2 regions of the Paenibacillus sp. FSL R5-0744 genome follow, and region 2 is predicted to be linked to the other one. Evidence: a T-box and tRNA genes for the amino acid it is inferred to sense, from the RefSeq annotation. Region 2 holds a T-box; the other holds one or more tRNA genes.
What was found. A T-box is a leader RNA that pairs with one kind of tRNA and senses whether it is charged. The one in region 2 lies ahead of argS (arginine--tRNA ligase), so its partner is inferred to be a tRNA-Arg.

Region 1 (6,015 bases), 1.5 Mb from region 2:
ATTTATCGATTTCGAATACGCCCATAGGTCCATTCCAGACAACCAGCTTGGAGTTCTTGATAATATCGGCGTAAAGTTCACGAGTCTTAGGTCCGATATCAAGTCCTTCCCAACCTTCTGGGATTTCATTGTAATTAACGATCTTAGTGTTAGCATCAGCACCGAATTTATCAGCAACAACAACATCAACAGGAAGCATGAAGTTTTTGCCAAGTGCTTTAGCTTTTTCGATGAATCCAAGAGCAACGTCAAGTTTGTCGTTGTCTACAAGTGACTTACCGATTTCAAAGCCTTGTGCTTTAGTGAATGTATAAGACAATCCACCGCCGATCAGGACGTTATCAGCCAAAGACAACAAGTTATCAATAACATCAATCTTGTCTTTAACTTTCGAACCACCGATGATCGCAGTGAAAGGACGTTCTGGGTTAGTAAGAGCTTTACCAAGAACGGTCAATTCTTTCTCCATCAAAAGACCGGATACAGCTGGTAGGAAATGAGCGATACCTTCTGTCGATGCATGTGCACGGTGAGCCGCGCCAAACGCATCATTGACGAACAAATCAGCCAGTTCAGCGAATTGTTTAGCCAATTCAGGATCGTTCTTTTCTTCGCCTGGGTAGAAACGAACATTCTCAAGTACAAGTACGTCGCCTTCGCCTAGCTCAGCAATTTTTGCTTTGACAGCTTCGCCAACAGCTTCGTCAGCTTTAGCTACTGGTTTGCCGAGAAGCTCGGACAGACGTTCAGCAGCAGTAGTCAAACGCATGGAATCTACGAATTGACCTTTAGGACGACCCATGTGACTCGCAAGAATGATCTTTGCACCGTTCTCAATCAAATATTTAATGGTAGGAAGGGTTTCGCGAATACGAGTATCATCAGTAATCTTACCGTCTTCTACAGGTACGTTGAAATCCACGCGTACAAATACGCGTTTACCCTTTACTTCTACATCACGGACGCTCTTTTTGTTCATGATTAATTCCTCCACACCCAAAGTTGTTTCTAGCAGGAAACAAGAAATACATTTAGAAAGAGCGGAAACAAGGAACTTCTGTTTCCGCTCTATAGATGTTACTTATATCAAGTCAATTACTTAGCGATTTTAGCGAATTTCTCCAAAGTACGAACCAATTGTGCAGTGTAGGACATTTCATTGTCATACCAAGCAACAGTCTTAACGAGTTGTTTGTCGCCAACAGTCAATACTTTAGTTTGTGTAGCATCGAACAGGGATCCGAAAGTCATACCTTTGATATCGGAAGATACGATTTCATCTTCAGTGTAACCATAAGTGTCTGGATCGGAAGCTGCTTTCATTGCTGCGTTGATTTCTTCAACAGTAACGCTCTTATCAAGAACAGTTACAAGCTCAGTCAGGGAACCAGTTGCAACTGGAACACGTTGAGCCGCGCCATCCAATTTACCTTTAAGTTCTGGAATAACAAGACCGATTGCTTTAGCAGCACCAGTAGTGTTAGGAATGATGTTCTCAGCTGCTGCACGAGCGCGTCTGAAGTCACCTTTAGCGTGTGGAGCATCCAAAGTGTTTTGGTCACCAGTGTAAGCGTGAATTGTAGTCATCAAGCCTTCAACGATACCGAACTTGTCGTTCAATACTTTTGCCATTGGAGCTAGGCAGTTCGTTGTGCAAGATGCGCCGGAAATAACAGTCTCAGTACCATCAAGAATGTCATCGTTAACGTTGTAAACGACAGTTTTCATGTCGCCAGTAGCTGGAGCGGAGATAACTACTTTCTTAGCTCCACCTTTCAAGTGTTTTTCAGCTGCTTCTTTAGTTGTGAAGAAACCTGTGCACTCAAGTACGATATCAACGCCTAGGTCGCCCCATGGCAATTCTTCAGGGTTGCGGTTAGCAAGAACCTTAACTTCTTTGCCATTGACTTTGAAGAAGCCATCATGCACTTCAACATCACCTTGGAATTTACCTTGAGTTGTATCATATTTAAGCAAATGAGCAAGCATCTTAGCGTCAGTCAAGTCGTTGATTGCTACCACTTCGATACCTTCTACATTTTGAATACGGCGGAAAGCAAGGCGTCCAATACGTCCAAATCCGTTAATTCCAACTTTTACACTCATTGAATAGTTCCTCCTAGAATTCGTTTTATTTATTCAAAACAGACCGTGAAGCCTGTCATGACAACAATGTTAAGTATGATACAAGATATATGCTCTAGTGAGTTACGAGGATATCTGTAACTGATTATCAATTTCCTTGCCGATTTCCACAGCAGCAGCCTCGTCGGTGACGAGTATATTCTCCTGCCCGAAACGCAGCATGGCATGAATGGCTTTGGCCTTTGGTTTGCCTCCAGCAATACCGATGACTGTCTCCGTCCGAACAATATCTTCTAGACGTAGTCCCATCGTAAGCATCGTATGGACAACCTGACCATCTTCGTTAAAGTAATACCCAAAGGATTCAGCCACGGCTCCCTCACCCTGGATTTCTGAGACAGTTGCCTCATCCAGCTTGCGGCGGCGAGTCATTTCAATGGCATCCCCAATCCCATGTACAATAATACGCGAACTGCGGATGATTTGTACAATCTCTCCAATATTAGAGTCAAGTGCTAGTGACTGGTAGGCATCCCCACTAAGTAAATCAGGTACATGCAGCAACCGGTAATTCGCTCCTACCCGCTTTGCCATTGTTGAGGCAATCGTATTGGCTTGAATCTCCATACTCTCTCCTAATCCACCACGCGCCGGAACAAACCAAGCGTTCTTATAGGAAAGGGATAACGGCGGTGTCAGTTGATCAGCCATATCGGCAAGCGTTGATCCACCTGTGACAGCAACTATATCATCTGTACGAAGTACACTGAGCAGCGCTTTTGCACCCGCTCGGCCAAGCTCACGTTTGGTGAACGGCGATGACTCACAATCACCCGGCACCACAATAACTTTATCCAGACCGTACGTTGCCCGAATTTTCTCTTCCAGCTCATCCAGACCAAACAGGCTCTTAACGACCGGCTCTAGCAAATCAAGCAGTCTACGCCCAGCAGCGCTAATGCGCATGCCAACGCTCTCGATCTCAATGAGCCCTTGCGATTTCAGAAGATCCGTCTCGGCACGCAGTACCCGCTCAGTCATATCAAGTGAAGCGGCAAGCGTTCTGCGCCCAATTATATCGGACAGCATGATCTGATGAAGAATCGTGTACCGTCTCTTAAGGGTTTCCATGAGATCAGGCAGAAGCTGCTTTTGGATATCTAATAAATTACGCATACTTTCACTCCTGCAACTTCGTCTTCCTCTATTCCCTTGTTCATGGTCTCAAAATGTCCCGGGTAAACTTTTTAAGTCCCACTCATATTCTAACCAAATATTGCTCGAAGTGCAAGTCTTCCGAGAGTAGAATTCTCAAGCGCTTGTCTTCTTATACATTTATAGGATTGGGAAAGAGATTCAGCTCCAAAAAACCTGTCATTAACAATCCAGATTCTTTCGCTGATTGAAACACAATGTACGCTTGTCCACCTTGAAGACTATGGATAGAGCCTGTGTACAGTATTATTAATTCATTGCATTTGCACAGAAATTGTATTATAATCATTTTTGTTGCGCCCGTGGTCCAATGGATATGACGTAGGCCTCCGAAGCCTGAGATCCAAGTTCGATTCTTGGCGGGCGCGCCATTAATTTCACTTTTGTACATAATTTAGTAGTGCCTATACTACTACTTAACCAAAGAGCCGCGTGTCGGCTCTTTTTTTTGAATATAAGTTTGACTTTCTTTGACTTTTTGTTTGAATTTGTTTATCATGTGGGTAATACGGCAAGAGTAAAAATGAATACATTTGAAGAACCAATATCAAGGAGGTTTTCCACGTGAGTTATATTCCTATGGTAGTAGAACAGAGCAACCGCGGTGAGCGCGCTTATGACATCTATTCCCGCCTGCTGAAGGACCGCATCATTTTCCTTGGAACGGAGGTTAATGACGTGGTAGCCAATTCTATCATCGCACAAATGCTGTTCTTGGCTGCCGAAGATCCGGAGAAGGACATTCACCTTTATGTGAATAGCCCAGGCGGTTCCATTACTGCAGGTATGGCTATTTTTGATACAATGCAGTACATTAAACCGGACGTTTCCACCATCTGTGTGGGTATGGCAGCTTCTATGGGAGCTTTCCTACTTAACGCTGGCGCTAAAGGCAAACGCTTCGCACTGCCTAACAGTGAGATCATGATTCACCAACCTCTGGGTGGTGCTCAAGGTCAAGCAACGGATATCGAAATCCGTGCCCGCCGTATCCTCAAATTGCGTGATAAGTTGAATCGTATTCTTGCAGAACGTACGGGTCAACCGCTAGAACGTATTGAGAAGGATACAGATCGTGATTACTTCATGACTGCTGCAGATGCGGCAACTTACGGTATCGTTGATAAAGTCATCGAGAAAACACTGCCTAGCGGTGTGTAAGCTATAAAACAACACAAAGAGGCTGTGCCCTATCCACTTGATGGTTAGCGCACAGCCTCTTTACTTTTCAGACCATCACTTCATACGAATCTCAATTAAATCAAACCGCCATATCCAAGCGCATCGAGTTTCTCAGCAATCACACGGTAGCCTCGGCCATTCGGATGTAAGTGGTCAATCGATAATAGCCCTCTCTCATTTCCTGCAAACTCACTATAGATAGAAGCAAACCCACATACTCGGCTACTGTACTGTGAGGCATAGCGGTTAAACTGCCGCACCCACTCTGTAGCACCCACTACCTGAGGATAAGGATTATACAGTCCCACAATCCGAATGATAAAAGGTCTACGCGTTCCCGTCTTCAATTGGAAGAGGATACTCATAATTGCAGCAAAATTTTGTTTGCATTCTTGCAATGATCTTCGCAGCTCTTTAGATAAATTTTCAGGTTGTCTAGCTGCAGCCTTCGCAGCATGGATTAAATCGTTGCCACCGATGGATAGAGTGATGATGTCGGCTGCTCGAATGGCTTCGCGAGTCATCGCACTCCCCCGTAGCCGCTGTTCCAGTTCAGAAGTAGTCAATCCATTCACGCCCAAATTCGTAGAGGCTACATTAGAACGCAGTCTCCCTTCCGCCATTCTACGGTACACCGGTACAAAACCGTTACCTGGCAGAGCGCCAAATCCAGTCGTCAAGGAATCGCCAATTGCAGTGTATTGATAGCTCATAGCTCTCCCCCGTTCATAAACTAGTTACTCCATTTAGCATATGAATTCGAGGTCATTTTGGTAAGGGGGAGATGTCCAGTGGTGACACTAGCGGTTACGACTTCTCTATTTATTTTACAGCAGTAAATGGGCTACCGCCTTCCGGCAACAGTTCTTTGAAAGTAAAGGGATATTCCGGGAACCCCGCAGCATAAGCTGTGTATTCATACAATTGGAAGAACAGAACGACCTGATCATCCTTCAGATAAAAATACTTTTCCGTATTCAATCCGTTGAATCCTCCCAAATAACTTTCCTCCGCTTTTACTAGCTTGTTCAACTTAGCATTCAACTCTTTTTTGTAGTTTGGGTTAGCTCCGAACAGGTCGCCCAACAGTAGACGTTTGCCATCCTTGAGCGAAAAGGTAAACGCCTCCCGATTGGTCATACCATGAGCGCCGCCCGTATCGCTATACTGTGACATCACTAAGCTGATCACACCATCCTGATTGTAGGTCACCATATATTCTATATCATAGGTATACTTAGGCTCTGACCCGGATCGATTCGAGATATCCTTCTCTGCGTTTGCAGCAAATTTCATGGCACTTTCTTTCAAAATATCATTCATGGCCTGCTGTGCATTGGAATTGCTTAATCCACTAAACTTCGGATAATCAAGCTGGATCAAAGCCTCTTTTCGATCCTTAGCATAGGTCTCTGTGGTTACTATCAACGCATTCTGTGATCTATTCACCACATTCAACCTACTAGAGCCCCGACTCCAATCCACTTTATAGCCTAAATAATCATTTAACAGACCTGATGGAACATAGAGCCG
Region 2 (6,015 bases):
TCTTATCTCGTATTAATGTGTGGACATCCATCAAAAGCTACTACTATACATATTGAATACTTTTAAAAGGATCCGGAAACCTATCAATATTTATAGATTGTAAATCTCAGGAGCATTACTCCGTTTTGCCCACAACTCGTCCCGTTCACAAAACAGAGGATAGCTCAGGAAGCCATCTTACGGCTACTGAGCATCCTCTTTTTTCACAATCAAACTCAGAGATAAATTTACGTCAATTCATGAACAGACCAAACTATACCAGAAGTATTGGCACCGCCCAGATTCAAAGGAACCGTCAAGCCATTAGAAACATAGAACAAGCCAATAACATCACCTGCTGTTAGTGCAAATTCTCCAACCAGCGTTACAGTCCCACTTCCCAAAATAGCTCTCAAATCTAGAATAAGCGCAACATTCACATCCAACACAGGGAATAATCCACTTACCAGATTTGTTGAAGTAGGAGAAGTTCTCTGAACTACGAAAGCTGGATTGATACCACTGCCAAGACTAATTGAGATTGAGGCAGTTGTGGAATAGTTAATGGTCGCTTCAATAGAATATCTACCCGTTGTCGGAACTGTGTAATTTCCCGTAACTGGGTTAAAGGAAGGATCAGAATAGAAAGGAGAAGCCACAGACCATCCAGTCAGTTGGGAAGAAGTAGAAACTGACAAAGCTGATAGGAACGCTGAGAATCCCTCAGCTTGAATATTCGGCCCTGTTGCTCCAGTCACACCAGTTATTCCTGTTACTCCCGTTACACCAGTCGCTCCAGTTACTCCAGTTGCCCCCGTTGCTCCAGTCGCTCCAGCTGCTCCAGTTGCTCCAGTCACACCTGCCGCTCCTGTTGCTCCGGTCACTCCGTCGGCTCCTGTTGCTCCAGTCACTCCAGCTGCTCCCGTTGCTCCGGTAACTCCGTCCGCTCCCGTTGCTCCAGTCACACCTGCCGCTCCTGTTGCTCCTGTTACACCTGCCGCTCCCGTTGCTCCTGTTACACCTGCCGCTCCAGTCGCTCCAGTCACCCCGTCGGCTCCTGTTGCACCAGTCGCTCCAACTGCTCCGGTTGCTCCGGTCACTCCAGCTGCCCCTGTTGCTCCAGTCACTCCGTCCGCTCCCGTTGCTCCAGTCACACCTGCCGCTCCGGTTGCTCCTGTTACACCTGCCGCTCCCGTCGCTCCAGTCACCCCGTCGGCTCCTGTTGCACCAGTCGCTCCAACTGCTCCGGTTGCTCCGGTCACTCCAGCTGCCCCTGTTGCTCCAGTCACTCCGTCGGCTCCCGTTGCTCCAGTTACACCTGCCGCTCCAGTTGCCCCAGTCACACCAGCTGCCCCTGTTGCTCCAGTGGCTCCAGCCGCTCCCGTTGCTCCAGTCACTCCGTCCGCTCCCGTTGCTCCAGTCACACCGTCGGCTCCTGTTGCTCCAGTCGCTCCAACTGCTCCTGTTGCTCCAGTCGCTCCAGCTGCTCCCGTTGCTCCGGTCACTCCATCGGCTCCTGTTGCTCCGGTCACTCCAGCCGCTCCCGTTGCTCCAGTCACACCTGCCGCTCCTGTTGCTCCAGTTACACCTGCCGTTCCAGTCGCTCCAGTCACCCCGTCGGCTCCCGTTGCTCCAGTCACACCTGCCGCTCCTGTTGCTCCAGTTACACCTGCCGCTCCCGTCGCTCCAGTCACCCCGTCGGCTCCTGTTGCACCAGTCGCTCCGTCGGCTCCCGTTGCTCCAGTTACACCTGCCGCTCCAGTTGCCCCAGTCACTCCAGCTGCCCCTGTTGCTCCAGTGGCTCCAGCCGCTCCCGTTGCTCCAGTTACACCTGCCGCTCCTGTTGCTCCAGTCACTCCATCTGCTCCTGTTGCTCCAGTCACTCCGTCGGCTCCCGTTGCTCCTGTTACACCTACCGCTCCTGTTGCTCCAGTCGCTCCGTCTGCCCCTGTTGCTCCAGTCGCTCCAACTGCTCCCGTTGCTCCGGTCACTCCATCCGCTCCCGTTGCTCCGGTCACTCCAGCCGCTCCTGTTGCACCAGTCGCTCCCGTTGCTCCTGTTGCTCCCGTTGCCCCAGTAACTCCATCGGCTCCTGTTGCTCCATCTGCTCCTGTTGCCCCGGTCGCTCCTCCGGGCGCTCCTGTTGCTCCGGTCGCTCCATCTGCTCCCGTTGCTCCTGTTGCTCCAGTCGCTCCCGTTGCTCCTGTCGCTCCGTCTGCTCCGTCTGCTCCCGTTGCTCCAGTTGCTCCTGTTGCTCCTGTCGCTCCGTCTGCTCCGTCTGCTCCCGTTGCTCCTGTTGCTCCAGTCGCTCCCGTTGCTCCTGTCGCTCCGTCTGCTCCATCTGCTCCTGTTGCTCCAGTCGCTCCCGTTGCTCCTGTCGCTCCGTCTGCTCCATCTGCTCCTGTTGCTCCTGTCGCTCCGTCTGCTCCGTCTGCTCCCGTTGCTCCTGTTGCTCCGTCTGCTCCTGTTGCTCCAGTCGCTCCGTCGGCTCCCGTTGCTCCAGTTGCTCCTGTTGCTCCAGTCGCTCCACCTGCTCCTGTTGCCCCAGTTACCCCTACCGTTGCTCCGAGTAATTCAGAATGGACTAGTCGGTGAGCACCCACAATTTGACCCACACTATTTTTTCCCCAGACTGAAATTTGAATTGGATCATCTACTAGGCTTAAAGTCGTAAAAATAAATTCAAATGCATCAAAATCCGCATAATAATCTGTTGTTACAACTTGATCAGGCATAACATTAACAAGCTGACTAACATACATGGTTCTTGTCCCATTCATATAATATCCTTGAACGAGAACCGTAGAAGAAACAACGTCACTTCGGTTATCGATTTTGATCGTAACATGTTGAGTAGGTCGTATACCTCCCACCATGGTATTATCTATCGGCCCAGTAGATAAATAGCTCAATTCTCAACACTCCTTTAGATTATTCCTACATGTTTTTCCCACGCTACTATACGATGAGGTTCTACTAATTCCCCTGAAGCCTGTTTTCCCCAGACCGAGATCCCTACCTCTGCTTCAACAACTTCTAATGTCGTAAACTCAAATTCAAATGCATCTAAATCTGCAAAATAGTTCCTAGTTAGAACTTGGTTAGGTGCGAGATTAATCATTTCATTCACATACATCGATCTTGACCCATTTAGCAAAAATCCCTGAATAACAAGATTATATGGATTAAGAGAATCACGATTAACTACTTTTACTGTTACGATTTGTGTCTGTCTGACCCCTAGAATTGGACTATTATCTATAGGTCCGGTTGAGAATAAAGCCATCTTTTTCACTCCTCTCTTCTGCTGCAGTTTGAAAAATAAAAAAACTATAAAACTAGTAACATGGTTCATAATTAATAGCTCTATATAGTAATATTCTGTATTCAAAGTTAATGTGTGGACATTTATGCAAAGGAATTGCCACTCAAAAAAAAGACAACCTTCTATTCTTTGAATTTGTAATCTACTAATCGGACAATCTTAAACTCAAGCATTTTCTACGTATTCTAACTAACACCCTATTGCTTTTTTCGAAATATTCGTTATACTGGTAAAAATTATTCAAGCATCGATGAGCGGGAGAGTAGTTAACGTGTTCTAGTCCTCAGCGAGCCGGGTAAGTGCAAGCCGGTACAGATCACCTAATGAAGCGCACCCGTGAGATGGACTTCTGAACCTAAGTAGGAAGTCCCGGCTAAAGACCGTTATCCTGTAAGGTGGCTAAACATCTGTTTAGCAACGAGAGTGGTACCGCGAGCGCTAAAGCCCTCGTCTCTTTTGAGACGAGGGCTTTTTTGTATTTTCAAAGGAGGGTATAAAATGTTAAGTCAAATCATCAAAAACAGCATTGAACAAAGTGTAAAAAAAGTATTCCACACCTTAGAAGTTGCCTACCCAAAAGATGTTGCAATTCTGATCGAACAGCCAGCTAATCTAGAGCATGGTGATTATTCCTGCAATATTGCTATGCAGCTAGCCAAACTCCTGCGTAAATCCCCTCTCGTCATAGCAGAGTTAGTAAAAGCAGAAATCAAATTACAAGAGAGTTACACGGGTCTTTTACAAAAAGTCGAAGTAGCTGCTCCTGGATTTATTAATTTGTATATGAATTGGCAGGTGTGGGCTAAACATTCCTTTGATCTGCCTAACAGCACAAGGGAAAAGGTCATCATCGAGCACACTTCAATCAATCCAAATAAAGCTGCTCATGTAGGTCATCTGAGAAATGCCTGCATCGGCGATGCGCTGGTCAGAATCATGAAAAGAACCGGACATAACGTAGAGGTCCATAACTACGTGGATGATCTGGGCAACCAGCTGGCAGATACAGTCGTTGGTTTATTAAATGTACCCTTGGAAGGGGATCATCAACGTTTCGGTGATTATTGCTGGGATCTATATGCCAAAGTGAACAAAGAATACGCACGGAATCCAGAGATCACTCACAAGCGCACGGATATGCTGCATGCCCTTGAAAAGGGTGATGGTAATGAGGCGTGGCTAGGCAACTTAGTTGCTGAACGTATTGTGAGAGAACATGTATCGGAAATGAAGCGTTTTGGTATTCACTATGACCTGCTGGTGTGGGAGAGTAATATTTTAAAAGAGGGCTTCTGGACAGCCGCATCTGAGCTATTGAAGCAAACGGCAGTTTTTGTACAGGAGACTGAAGGCAAACTTGCGGGCTGCTGGGTGCTAAAGCAAGGGACAGAGGTTAGCAGTGGAGCGGATTCAGAGGATCATCAGATGGATAAGGTGCTTGTGCGTTCGAATGGGATTTTGACGTACACAGCCAAAGACATTGCTTATCATCTCTGGAAATTCGGTCTACTAACCAAAGATTTCACCTACAGTGAATTCTCGTCTGGTTTATGGACCACAGGATTAACTGGAACCCATGAGCCCTATGGACATGCCAACCGTGTTATTAATGTGATCGATTATAGACAGGAATATCCGCAACAAATGGTTAAGCAGGCTTTAGGAGCACTAGGATATAACGAACAGGCTGAGAAGCTCCATCATGTAAGTTATGGCGTTGTTTCTCTTAGTCCGGCCTCTGCTGCTGAGCTGGGGATAGATATTTCAGAAGGAAAATCTTCTTATGCCATGTCCGGACGCCAAGGAATCGGCGTTAAGGTGAGCGATTTAGTAAAGCTTATGGAACAGAACATAGAACATTCACGCTCCGATAAAGAGGGTCTTTCCAGCCACATCGTTGCAGCTGCTGCTATTCGTTATTATCTGCTGCGGTTTAATCTGGGAACGGAAATCGTGTTTGATTTCAAACAGGCTACCGAAATATCCGGCAATACCGGGGTTTATCTGATGTACACCTATGCGCGTGCTAGCAGTGTTTTGGGCAAATCAACAACCCCATTAATTACAGATGCCTCAAAGCTTCAATTTCCACTCGAAATGGAAAAAGCAGAGCTCGCTTTGCTGAGACAGCTTGGCGTCTGGCAAGAGACATTGTATTCTGCCAGCATAGAATTAATGCCGAATATACTCTGCACGTATGCGCATACCTTAGCCACACTTTTCAATAACTTCTATTCTATATGTCCGATTTTAAAAGGTGCGGAGGACACCATCGCGTTCCGCCTCTGGCTCACTTCGAGATTTAAGGACACTTTAGGTGATGTGCTAGAGGTTCTTGGGTTACCGACACCGAGCCGTATGTAGTACAAAAAGGGCAATCTCCACGCTTATCGCGGAGATTGCCCTTCTTTTATTATCTTACTTATAAATGTCTATCACATTTCCAGCTTCTACGCAGAGACGATCAAAGTCCTCACGTTTGATACGCATACCACCACTACGGTAGCGATTAAGCGTACCTTCGGCTTGAACTTCTGTACCGTTAACAGTAATCCGACTGTTATCAGAGCCCGTAAGGTGATAAATAAAGTCTACCTTAGTGCCTGCATATTCAAAGCTAAAGCGCATTCCGTCCAGCGACTCCGGCAGAATTGGATCGACGATTAAATCTCCACCTTCCGTACGGATCCCCAGTGCATTCGAGATCAACT

Region 1: it encodes a tRNA-Arg, which carries the amino acid that the T-box ahead of argS (arginine--tRNA ligase) is inferred to sense. The anticodon was not compared.

The regions. Positions count from the first base shown of each region.
Region 1 covers NZ_CP150228.1:183,223-189,237, reverse strand. Annotated here, with positions in the region: gene MKY19_RS00925 (phosphoglycerate kinase) at 1-979, opposite strand, end outside; gene gap (type I glyceraldehyde-3-phosphate dehydrogenase) at 1,096-2,106, opposite strand; gene MKY19_RS00915 (sugar-binding domain-containing protein) at 2,209-3,261, opposite strand; tRNA gene MKY19_RS00910 (tRNA-Arg) at 3,597-3,671, shown strand; gene clpP (ATP-dependent Clp endopeptidase proteolytic subunit ClpP) at 3,865-4,461, shown strand; gene MKY19_RS00900 (GDSL-type esterase/lipase family protein) at 4,557-5,195, opposite strand; gene MKY19_RS00895 (DUF4163 domain-containing protein) at 5,305-6,015, opposite strand, start outside.
Region 2 covers NZ_CP150228.1:5,536,839-5,542,853, forward strand. Annotated here, with positions in the region: gene MKY19_RS24495 (collagen-like protein) at 228-2,891, opposite strand; gene MKY19_RS24500 (hypothetical protein) at 2,906-3,265, opposite strand; T-box leader at 3,546-3,762, shown strand; gene argS (arginine--tRNA ligase) at 3,803-5,668, shown strand; gene MKY19_RS24510 (cellobiose phosphorylase) at 5,723-6,015, opposite strand, start outside.